2 regions of the Rhizobium sp. SYY.PMSO genome follow, and region 2 is predicted to be linked to the other one. Evidence: predicted binding sites of a transcription regulator. Region 2 holds the regulator's gene; the other holds the start of a gene.
What was found. The regulator LexA, encoded in region 2, represses DNA repair genes until DNA is damaged. The targets are predictions, from matches to a motif close to TGTTCNNNNTGTGTTCNG.
Positions count from the first base shown of each region.

Region 1 (6,087 bases), 1.3 Mb from region 2:
GTCCTACATCGTCAGTACGACACTGGCCGTCGTGCGGCCGGCCTCCAGATCGGCATGGGCTCTGGCCGCATTCTTCAGCTCGTATTCGGCGCCGATCGGGTTCGCCAGGCCGGCCTGCAGCGCCGCCATCAGCGCCGTGGTGCCCTGGCGATAGAGTTCGGGATCGTTGGCGTAGGTCAGCACGCTCGGGCGCGACAGGCTGATGGCGCGGGGCGCGGTCAGCTCCTCTATCTGGATCGGCGGAATGGGGCCTGCCGCCTGGCCGAGGCTCGCGACCATGCCGAAGGGGCGGACGCAGGCAAGCGTCTGCGACAGCATCGTTCCGCCTATGCCATCGACGGCGAGGTGCACGCCGCGGCGATCGGCGATGCGGCGCGTTTCCTCCACCCAATCCTCCGATGTATGCAGGAGAACGGCATCGGCTCCGGCCTCGTAGGCGAAGCCCGCCTTGGCTTCGGAGCCGACCGTGGCGATGACGTTCGCGCCGAGCCGCTTGGCAAGGCGCGTGACGAGCTGGCCGAGGCCGCCGGCCCCCGCATGGACCAGCACCCATTCGCCGGCTTTTACGGGATAGACCTTTTGCAGCACCATATGGGCCGTCAGCCCGCGCAGCATCGTGCTGCCGGCAACCCTTTCGCTGACGTCGTCCGGCAATTTCACCAGGCGGGCGGCCGGCATCGTGCGCACCTCGGCGTAGCTGCCGAGCGGGTGGCCGACATAGGCGACCCGGTCTCCGGCCTTCAGTCCTTCCACGCCGGGGCCGACCGCCTCGACGACGCCGGCGCCCTCGAAGCCGAGTACGCTCTGGCCCGGCGGCAGCGGGTAGAGCCCGGAGCGGACGTAGATATCGACGAAGTTGACGCCGGAGATGCTTTGGCGAATCCGGGCCTGGCCGGGGCCGGGTTCCGTGGCTGGGAGATCGACGGCTTTCATGGCCTCGGGTCCACCGGGGCCGGCAATGGTAATCGCTAGGGGCATGCGGAAGTCTCCTTTCGGGAGATCTTTGACCACAAACGTCGATTTGAATAAATTCGGTATGAACTCACCGTATCTGTGCAATAATGCACCGATGATCGACTGGCAGGATCTTCTTCACTTCGCCGCCTTGGCACGAACCGGCTCGCTCTCGGCAGCGGCGCGGGAGCTTGGCGTCGACCACGCGACGGTTGGCCGGCGCATTGCAGCGCTGGAGCGTTCACTGGATCTGCGCCTGATCGACCGGCGGCCGCGCACCTCGCCTCTGACGGCGGACGGCCGCGCCATTGCCGAACTGGTGACGGGGATGGAGGAGAATGTCGAGGCGATCAGGCGCTATTCGAAGAGCGCCGTCGCCGGGCTTTCGGCTGCCGTCAAGGTCAGCGCGCCGCCCTCGATCGCCGCGCATCTTCTCGCCCAGAAAGCGGCGCTGTTTCGCGCGGAGCATCCGGATATCACCCTGACCATCGCGGGCGTCACCCGCCGGGCCGCGCTGAACTACGGCGAGGCCGACATAGCCGTGCGCATGACGCGGCCGGAAGAGAGCGATCTGCTGGTGCGGCGCATCGGCGTCATGCGCTTCGGCCTCTATGCCATCCCGGCCGTGGCGCAAATGCCCGAGAAGGATTGGACCTTCATCGGCTACGATGCGGCCATGGAGCATCTGACGCAGCAGACCTGGCTGCGCAACCTCCTCGACGGCCGGCCGATCGTGTTTCGCGCCACCGATGTTTTCGGTCAGCTCGAGGCTGCCCGCGCCGGTCTCGGCGTCGTGGCGCTTCCGGCCTTTCTGGGCGATGGCGAGGCAGGGTTGACACGCCTGCCGGTGCCGGTCCCGCCACCCGTGCGCGATCTCTGGCTCGTGACCTATCCGGATCTGCGCCGCTCGCCGGCCATTCGCGCGGTGATGGACTTCGTCACCGATGTCATCGGACGAAGCTGCCCGCTGCGTGAAGGCGCGGATGCCGCGGCGTAGGGCCGATTTCCAATCGGCATTTTCCTGTTGCAGCCCGGTGGCGAATCTCTATCCATAAGCGGATGGGCCACACGTACGGTCGGTGATCGATGGCGAAGCTGGGCAGTTGGTTCGTGGTGGACAGGGCGGATCTGGTCGCGGGCATATCGGTTGCCGGGCTGATGCTGCCGGAAGCGGTCGCTTACGCAGGGATTGCCGGTCTGCCGCCGCACCGCGCCATTCTCGCCGGCATCGCCGGATGCCTGGTCTACGCCATATTCGGCCGCAGCCGCTTCGCCATCGTCTCTCCGACATCCTCGTCGGCCGCCATTCTTGCCGCGACATTGGCTGTCGTGCCGGGCGATGCCACCGTCAAGGCGGGGCTTGCCACGGTTGCCGTCGCGCTCGCGGGCATCCTTTTCGTCGTCGCCGGCGCATTGCGCCTCGGCGGCATCACCGGCTTCATCTCGCGGCCCGTGCTGCGTGGCTTCGCGCTGGGTCTGGCGATCACCATCATCTTGCATCAGCTTCCGATCCTCGTCGGCGTGCCTGCGCAGGGCTCGAATATCCTGGCTTACGCGGCCGCGCTGTTTGGCGCGGTTTTGCAGTGGAATCCGATCAGCGTCGCCGTCGGCATCATCGCTTTGGCGGCTTTGCTGCTGCTGAAGCGATTGCCGGGCGTTCCCGGCGCCTTCCTCGTACTCGCCGCCGGCATCTTTTCCTCCTATCTGTTCGGCCTTGAAAGCCATGGGGTGAAGCTGGTCGGCGCAATCGAGATCCTGCCGCAATGGCCGTCGCTGCCGGATGCCGACTGGACCGCCTATTCGCGTCTGGTGCAGTTCACAGTGCCGCTCGTGCTCATCCTCTTTGCCGAATCCTGGGGAACGATGCGGGCCTTGGCGCTGCGCTACGGAGAAACGCTGGAGGTCAACCGCGAACTCGGCGCGCTCGGTGCCGCCAATATCGCCAGCGCCGTCGTTCAGGGCATGCCGGTCGGCGCGGGCTTTTCCGCCGGTTTTGCCAGCGAGGCGGCGGGGGCGAAGACGCGGGCCACCACCGTCCTTGCCGCCATCGGCCTCGCGATCCTGATTGCCTGTGCCGGTCCGCTGGTGGCGCTTCTGCCCGAGCCGGTGCTGGCCGCTGTCGTCATCGCGGCCCTCAGCCATGCGCTCGATCCCGGCCCGATCCTGCGTCTGCGCCGCCTGCACCGCGATTTCTATGTGGCGCTGGGCGCTGCCGTCGGCGTGCTGGCCTTCGGCGTGCTCAACGGCATGCTGCTGGCGATCGCGCTCTCGCTCGCCGCCATGATGCATCGTCTGGCGTCCCCGCATGTCGCCCGCCTGGGCCGCCTCGACGACGGCCACGACTTCGTCGATATCGCCAGACATGACAATGCCCGCGAGATACCGGGCATCGCTATCTGGCGCCCCGGCGAGACCCTGTTCTTCGGCAATGCCGATACGATCTTCGGCGAGATCCTCTCGGGCAGCCGCGACGAAGCCGGTCTGCGCGCCGTCATCCTCAGCCTGGAGGAAAGCTCCGACATCGACAGCACGGCGATGGACGCCCTGATGGAATTCGATAGCGCCACGCAGCGCGCCGGTCTGCACGTCCAGTTCGCCCGCGTGCATGACCGCGTTCGCGACCTTATGACGGCCGCCGGCGTTGCCGGCATCGACAGCCGCTGCAGCTTCAGCGTCGATGATGCCGTGGCGGCGGTGATGGCTGGCGATCAGCCGAAGGCGTGAATGCGCCGCTCAGTCGTGCAGCGGCCAATAGCAAAGATGGTCGTGAGTTGCCTTGCCGTACAGGCTGTTGATCAGCACGAAATCTCTGGCGGTCCACGAAACGGGCTCTTCGAGCAGGATGTCCGGAATGAGATGGCCCTGATAAAGCAGCGTCATATGCGGCTCGACCGGCTTTTCGCGGCCTCTCTTGAAGCCTGTCAGTTCGATGGCTTCATCCAGTTCGCGATGAAGCGCTTTCAATTCCGCGTTTCCATCCTTGTTCCATAAGACAAGCGGCCGATTGTCTCTATTGCCGAAGCTCACAACCCGATCGAACAGGACTGGAAACGATCGCTTTCTAATCGTCGACGCTGCCTCCATTGCCGCAAACGCCACGTCTTCGGGCAATTCGCGCATCGGATCGATCTGCATTCGATAGAGAGTGATATGGAACAGATCCTTGCGCCGCGGCTTCGTTGAAAAGCCGTATTGGCGGCGAAACGTTCCGGCGAGTTCAAAACTGCGCGCGGCCGTCTCCTGATCGGGCAGGATAGCAAAATAGAGCCCATTGGCTGGCTCCTGTTCCGAGGGCAGCGATGTCTGTCTGCGCCCTCCGTCTCCGAGATTGAGTGAGAGTTGCCTGTTGTTCTTCATGGATCGCTTCAAAGCTTACACGCTCTGCCTCCTTCCATTTTCCCCATGCCGACATCATACGATCCGATGATAGCCATATCAAGAACAAAACAAGAACATTGGTCGGATTGGGCACGACCGCGGGCGGCAATCCTCATTTAGAGAGGCGCGGCCGAATAAAAGGCCGGCCCGGTCTGTTCACGCCATGCCGGGGTTTCGTCGCATCTCTTTCAAAAGGAACGACCATCATGTGCGTCAAGATCTTCTTTTCGGCCGCTTTTCTCGCTCTTACCGGCTTTGCTGTCGCCTCCTGCACGACCTCCGGTGGCTCCGGCAGCGGCACGACGCAAAACTCTCCTCCGTCGGGCGGCGGATATTGATAGGGTGCTTGCCGCCCTCGTTGCTCGATTTTATCGTGGCAAAGACGGTGGCAAGTTTCGATCTTCGCAAGAATCGGGTTGAATCCGACGCTTTCCGGGACGATTTTCATGACAAGTGGAAACACGGGAGCTTTCGTCATGAACGAGACAAGGCAGAATTATTCGATCTTCGAAACCGCCGGCGGCTTCTGCGGCATCGCCTGGAGCGATGTCGGAGTCCTGCGCTTTCAATTGCCGACCAACGACGCGGGAGCGACCGAGCGCCTGCTTCTGCGCCGGCTGCCGAATGCGCAGCCCACCTCGCCGACCGCGGCGGTCGCGGACGTGATCGCCCAGGTGAAGCGCTATTTCGCTGGCGAGGAAATCGATTTTTCCGGCGTCACGCTCGACCTTGGCGAGCAGGATGATTTCTTCAGGCAGATCTACGATGCCGCCCGGCAGGTCGGCTGGGGCCACACCACGACCTATGGAACTCTGGCCAAGCAGCTTGGCGCAGGGCCTGAAGCCGCGCGCGATGTCGGTCAGGCCATGGCAAAAAATCCGGTGGCATTGATCATCCCCTGCCATCGCGTGCTGGCGGCGGGCGGCAAGATCGGCGGCTTTTCGGCGCCCGGCGGCTCGAATGCGAAGGCGCGCATGTTGGAACTGGAAGGCGTCCAGCTGGCGCCGCCGAAACCGGTGCAGCAATCGCTGGCGTTTTAAGCCGAACGCCGTCAACGGCGCCGGCCCCCGCGACCTATTCTTTCGGCGCCTGACGGGCGCGGGAAAACAGCAATGTGTCCTTATCGTTGAAGCGGACCGGCATCGGATCGCGATAGCCGGCCTTTTCGGCAACGCGGATCGAGGCCGCATTGCCCGGCGAGATCAGGCAGACACTGCGGTCGAATCGAGGCTGATCGTCCAGCCAGGCAATGGCGGCGGCCAGCGCTTCGGTGGCAAAGCCCTTGCCATGCGCCCATGCCGCCAGCGTCCAGCCGGCTTCCGGAATGCCTTTGATCGGCGGATCCGTGAGCCGATGGAAATCGGCAAAGCCGAGATCGCCGACATAGCTGCCGGACGATTTCTCGCGGATTGCCCAGTAGCCATATCCGAGCAGCGGCCAAAGACCATGATAGGACAGCATCCGCATCCATGACTCTCTTGAAGTGGAGACGACGTTGCCGAAAATATGCTTCACCACCAACGGGTCGCTCCACATGGCGGCAAGCGGAGCGAAGTCATCGAGCGTATGGCCCGTCAGGATAAGCCGTTCTGTTTCCAGTTGCGGCGGAGAGAATGTGGGTTCCATGAAGGCATACCTTTAAATCCAGCTCTGGACGGTCGGCTGAAGACGCTCGGCCAGGCCATCCATATACGGCAGAAAACAGACCTCGCATCCCTTGTTCGATTCATAGACGAAATCGCACAATGCATTGCT
Region 1 covers NZ_CP177349.1:3,673,764-3,679,850, forward strand. Annotated here, with positions in the region: gene ACJJVH_RS17785 (quinone oxidoreductase family protein) at 4-978, opposite strand; gene ACJJVH_RS17790 (LysR family transcriptional regulator) at 1,070-1,951, shown strand; gene ACJJVH_RS17795 (SulP family inorganic anion transporter) at 2,041-3,678, shown strand; gene ACJJVH_RS17800 (2'-5' RNA ligase family protein) at 3,688-4,311, opposite strand; gene ACJJVH_RS17805 (hypothetical protein) at 4,445-4,795, opposite strand; gene ACJJVH_RS17810 (methylated-DNA--[protein]-cysteine S-methyltransferase) at 4,809-5,372, shown strand; gene ACJJVH_RS17815 (GNAT family N-acetyltransferase) at 5,407-5,958, opposite strand; gene ACJJVH_RS17820 (DUF4180 domain-containing protein) at 5,971-6,087, opposite strand, start outside.
Region 1: ACJJVH_RS17800 (2'-5' RNA ligase family protein) is a predicted target of LexA. The motif match lies at 4,392-4,409, and genes of this name have one in related genera.

Region 2 (6,087 bases):
CGAGTCGTGATAGAAGGCGGAGAGCGCGCCGACACAGCCGCACATGACGGCCATCGGATGCGCGTCGCGACGGAAGCCCGTGAAGAAGCGCGACATCTGCTCGTGCACCATCGTATGGTGGGTCACACGATAGTCGAAATCCTTCTTCTGTGCCGTCGTCGGCAGTTCGCCGTAGAGAAGGAGGTAGCATACTTCGAGGAAATCGCCGTGTTCGGCCAGCTGATCGATCGGATAGCCGCGATGCAGCAGAACGCCTTCGTCGCCATCGATATAGGTAATGCTGGACTCGCACGACGCGGTGGATGTGAAGCCAGGATCGTAAGTGAAAGTGGAGGTGTTCTTATAAAGGGCACCAATATCAATGACACTTGGGCCGATGGTTCCGGTCTTCACCGGCAAGTCCACCGTCTTTTCGCCCCAAGTTAGTTTCGCGCTTTGTTCCGTCATGCTGATCCTCCAAGATTTGGCGGGATTGACGCCATAAAAAGCGCCAAAAGGTTAAGCGACTACCGACTAGCTATATGATCCCGAGGCTAATGCCAAGTTATCCTAACGCCGAATTGTGCATTGCAGTATCAACTTTTGGGCACTGCGTCGGCGGCGCTGATCATGCGATGCCGGGAGAGCGGCCTCATTTACCGGCACACATGTCGATTTCGGTTGAAATCCCTGCATGGTGACGGCAAGAATCGCGCAGAAGCTGTAGTTTTGCGTGGGGGCAGCGGCGAGTGCCTAATTTGGAGGCATCGGAACAGCAGGAGGAGGGCCGGGATGTCGCCGCACCGTTGCGGCCTCGCCCCGCCATTGCCGCGATCGCCTTACGTGCCAAAGCGCGACAACGGGAGCGGACGCAGGACCAGGCGCCGCTGACATCTCGTTTCCTTCGGATTCTGAAGCGGCTTCAACTCGGTATCAGGGACCTGATCGAGGAGGAGGCGGCATACGGACGCGCCATCCTGTTCGCGCCGATCTATATGGGGATCGGCGCGATCTTCTGGTTCAAGGCCGGCAACGACCCGCCTCCGCAGGCGGTGATTGCAGGCTTGCTGCTCTTTGCCGGCGGCTTCGTGTTCAGGCGGGAAGTGGGCAGGGTGTCTCGCCATCTGCTTTTCGCCGGCATGCTCATTTGCCTGGGCATGGCGCTGGCGCAATGCGAAAGCTGGCGGGCTTCCACGGTGATGCTCGATTCGGCGGTGACGACGACCGTTACCGGCCAGGTCGAGCGGCGCGAATCCTATGACAACGGCGGCTGGCGCTATGTCGTTCGTGTCGAGGCGACCGAAAAGCCCAGCATTCGCAGGTCGCCGCAGCGAGTCACGATCTTCGTGCGTAAACAGGCGGATGCTTTCGATCTCGGCGATCGCATCCAGGGCAGGGCGCGTCTGACGCCTCCTGCCGGGCCGGCCTTGCCCGGTCTCAACGACTTCGCATTCAGTTCCTATTTCAACGGTATCGGAGCGAACGGCTTCGCTTACGGCACGCCGAAACTGTTGTCTCCGGCTGATGACAATGCGGCGGGTTCGTTGCTCGACATGGCCGATATCAGACTTGCCGCCCTTCGCAACAGCATAGGCGACAGGATAAGGCAAACCTTGCCCGGTGACACCGGCGCTTTTGCTGCGGCACTTGTCACCGATGAGAGACGAGCGATCTCCAAGGACACGACCGAGGCGCTGAGAATTGCCGGCCTCACCCACATCATCGCAATTTCGGGTTTGAACATGGCGCTCTCGGCCGGCATCTTCTATGTCGGCCTGCGCTATCTGTTCAGCCTGTTCCCCGGCGTCGTGCAGGCGTGGCCTACCAAGAAATTCGCGGCATTCGGCGCGCTTGTCACGGTGACGGCCTATTACCTCATTTCCGGTTTCGGCGTGTCGGCGGAGCGCGCTTTCATCATGATGGCGATCATGCTGGTTGCCGTCCTTCTCGACCGGCCATCGCTCAGCCTCCGCAACGTGGCGTTATCCGCCATCGTCATTCTCATCCTTTCGCCGTCGCAGGTGCTCGGCCCGAGCTTCCAGATGTCCTATGCCGCAACCCTGGCGCTGGTGTCCGGCTATTCGCTGTGGAAGCGGCGGCGGCATCGGGAAAGCATTCTCTCGCGGTTCCGCGTGCTGAGCCCGCTGCTGTTTGTTTCGCGCTTCTTTGGCGGCGTGCTGTCGACCTCGTTCATCGGCGGCGCGTCGACGGCCATATTCTCGATCGAGCATTTTCACCGCCTGGCGACATACGGTCTCGCCGCCAATCTTGCGGCCATGCCGGTGGTTTCCTTCATCGTCATGCCGTTTGGCATGGCGGCGATGATGCTCATGCCGCTTGGTCTCGACGGCCCTTTCTGGAACGTCACCGGGGAGGGGCTGGAGCTCGTCATCGTGATTGCCAAAACCGTGGCCGGCTGGGGCGGGGACATCACCTTCGGCCGCCAGCCGGGCTGGCTGATGCCGACATTCATTGTCGGCTTCCTGATCATGAGCATGCTGCGGACCAGGCTTCGCCATTTGGGCTTGGTGCTGTCGCTTTCATCCGTCGGCGCGGCGGCATTCGGCTCCGGCGTGCCGAAGCCGGATCTGATGATCTCCGAAGACGGTGTTCTCGTCGCTCTGCGTCAGGACGCCATACTGGCCACCAACCGCGAACGGCCGCAGGCCTTCATCTTCGAACAATGGCAAAAGGCGCTGGTTGCACCTGAATATCAGCCGCCGACCATTCTTCCTGGCGACAGCCGGCTTCCTCATGTCAGCAAGTCGGATCGCCACCGACGGCTAAGCCGTGAAGAGGAGAGCGCCGTTCGCAAGGCAATGGAAGAGGCTCTTGACCGTACCATGCAGGGAAGCTTCGCCTGCCAGAAAGGCGCATGGTGCGTGGCCATGCTCGAAAACGGCGCCATGCTCGTCACCATCGAAAACGCAGCCTATCTGCCTCCGGCTTGCGATACGGCAAATATCGTCGTGACACCCATCCGGCTGCGGCTGGATCATTGCCGCTCCGGCGCCATGCTCATAACCGGCGCCACATTACGGCAAACCGGTTCCATCGAAATGGCGCTTGCCACCGACAAACCTGTTGTTTCCGCAGCGTTCGAAAACCCCCAACGGCCGTGGACGCGGCATCGAACCTACGATTGGCGCACGGATAAATTCGGCACGCCAGCCAGGCCCGTGCCGACGGTTAGTGATAGCGCCGAATGAGACCGACGAGCTTGCCCTGGACCTTGACGCGATCCGGTCCGAAAATGCGGGTTTCATAGGCCGGATTGGCGGCTTCCAGCGCAATGGAGGCGCCCTTGCGGCGAAAGCGCTTCAGGGTTGCTTCCTCGTCGTCGACAAGAGCGACCACGATATCACCCGGATTGGCTGTCGTTGAATTGCGGATGATGACGGTGTCGCCGTCAAAAATTCCGGCATCGATCATCGAATCGCCCCTGACTTCCAGCGCATAATGCTCGCCGGAGCCGAGCATGTCGGCGGGAACGGTAATGTCGTGCGTGTTGTTCTGGATGGCGGAAATCGGAACGCCGGCAGCGATACGCCCCATGACCGGCACCGAGGCCGAACCGTTGTGATCGTCATTCGCAACCTTCGCCGGCGCGGGGGGAGCGACCGGTTGAGGCTTGCCGAGACTGCCTTCGATGATACTGGGCGAAAAGCCGCGTCGCGGCTGCAGGCTTGGATTATAGGCTTCCGGCAGTTTGATGACCTCCAGCGCTCTTGCTCTATTCGGCAGGCGGCGGATGAAACCGCGCTCTTCTAGAGCCGTGATCAGGCGGTGAATGCCGGACTTGGATGCCAGATCCAGCGCGTCCTTCATCTCGTCGAAAGACGGCGGGACGCCGGATTCCTTCATGCGTTCGTGAATGAACAAAAGCAGTTCCTGCTGCTTGCGCGTCAACATCGTCTTGGAACCCCAGAATCAAGAAAAGGTCGTGAAACAAATCCAGAACGGACACTATATGTTCCATATGTGTTCCGCAAGTACTTAAATTTCGGTAAAACCTTGTGCGGCCAATTAAATAATTACCACTGTCGAATGAAGCGGCTGAATACCCAAGAGGGGTACATGTGGGCTAACCTGCCGATAAATATGGAAAATGCTGTCACGGCTGCTTCCGCGGCGTTCCAGTTCCATGGTGACGTTGGATTCGTGAATGCACGCGAAATCGCGGCGGATAGACCGGCTGGAAGAGAGAATCAGCTATCCCGTCGCCGGGATTGCCGTCTTCTTTGCCGCCATATCCCAAGGTTCTTGCTTCCATCTTGAATCAGGCGTTGGATGGGCGCAAATCTGCTCTGGCAGGAACACAGGAAAAGCCATGACCTCGTCACCGCATCCGCTGGATCATCTCGTGCTGCCCACCGTCAATATTGCCTTGGCGCGTGAACGCTTGGGCAAGCTCGGTTTCACGGTGGCCCCCGATGCGCGTCATCCTTTCGGCACCGAGAATGCCTGCGTCTTCCTTGCCGACAAGACCTATCTCGAACCTTTGGGCGTGGCCTCCCAGGAGCAGTGCGAGGCGAGCCTCGCGGAGGGCAACGTCTTCGTCGCGCGCGATCAGGCCTACCGCTTTCGTGTGGGTGAGGATGGCTTCTCGGCCGTCGTCTTCGGGTCGGACGATGCTGTTGCCGATGATGAGCGGTTCAAGGCAGCCGCGATCTCGGCCGGGCGGATGCTGGATTTTTCCCGGCCCATGAGAATGCCGGACGGAACGGAAACTGTCGCCGGCTTTCGCCTTGCCTTCGCGGCCGATCTGCGCGCGCCCGATCTTCTCGCCTTCTGCTGCCAGCGCATCAATCCCTTGCCGGCAGACCGCGGCGTGCTGGAGCGTCATGAAAACGGCGTGACCGGAATTGCGCGGGTGGCGCTTTCCGCGCCGAAGCCGGCGGCCTATCGCAGCTTTCTCGAAGAGGTTATCGGCGGCCCGCGCGTATCGGAACATTCCTTCGGATTGACGGTCAAGGCGGCCAATGCGGATCTTGAAATTTTGACGCCGGAAGGAATGGAAGCGTTTTACGATTTGCCGGTCTCCCCGGAAGATCCGGGGCTTCGTGCGCGCGCAATCCTTTTCAAAACGCGCGATCTTTCCGTGACATCGTCGCATTTCGCTGCTAACGGCGTCACCTACACGCGTAAGAACAATCGTATATTGGCGAGGTTTGCGCCCGGACAGGGCGCATTGTTCGCCTTCGAGGAGATAGCATGAGCACGAATTCCGAAGTGACCGTCGGCGAGGGTGCCTCCAAGGTCCTGTTTTCCAACGCCGCCAAGCTGTCGCTGATTGCCGGTCCCTGCCAGATGGAAAGCCGCGACCATGCTTTCATGGTCGCCGGCGTCCTGAAAGAGCTCTGCGGCAAGCTCGGCATCGGCCTCGTCTACAAGTCCTCCTTCGACAAGGCCAACCGTACGTCCTTGTCCGGCAAGCGCGGCATCGGCCTGGAAAAGGCGCTGGAAGTCTTTGCCGATCTCAAGAAGGAGTATGGCTTTCCGGTATTGACCGACATTCATACGGAAGAGCAGTGCGCCATCGTTTCGAAGACGGTCGATATCCTGCAGATTCCGGCCTTCCTGTCGCGTCAGACGGATCTTCTGGTTGCGGCTGCGAAGACCGGTCGTGTCGTCAACGTCAAGAAGGGGCAGTTCCTCGCTCCCTGGGACATGAAGAACGTGCTGGCCAAGCTCAATGACAGCGGCAATCCGAACATCCTCCTGTGCGAGCGTGGCGCCTCCTTCGGCTACAATACCCTCGTCTCCGACATGCGCTCGCTGCCGATCATGGCGGCGATGGGCGCGCCGGTCATCTTCGATGCGACCCATTCGGTACAGCAGCCGGGCGGGCAGGGTGGCTCCACCGGCGGCGACCGCCGATTCGTCGAGACTCTGGCGCGCGCCGCCGTTGCCGTCGGCGTTGCCGGCGTGTTCGTCGAGACGCACGAGGATCCGGATAACGCGCCCTCGGACGGTCCGAACATGGTCTATCTGAAGGACATGCCGCGCCTTCTGGAAAAGCTGCTGGCCTTCGACGCCATCGCCAAGGCCTGAGAAATAACCGACATTCAACAGGCTGACATGAAATTGCGCTACGCGGCCTTCAGG
Region 2 covers NZ_CP177349.1:1,226,091-1,232,177, forward strand. Annotated here, with positions in the region: gene gltA (citrate synthase) at 1-447, opposite strand, end outside; gene ACJJVH_RS05970 (ComEC/Rec2 family competence protein) at 738-3,188, shown strand; gene lexA (transcriptional repressor LexA) at 3,169-3,891, opposite strand; gene ACJJVH_RS05980 (VOC family protein) at 4,310-5,197, shown strand; gene kdsA (3-deoxy-8-phosphooctulonate synthase) at 5,194-6,033, shown strand.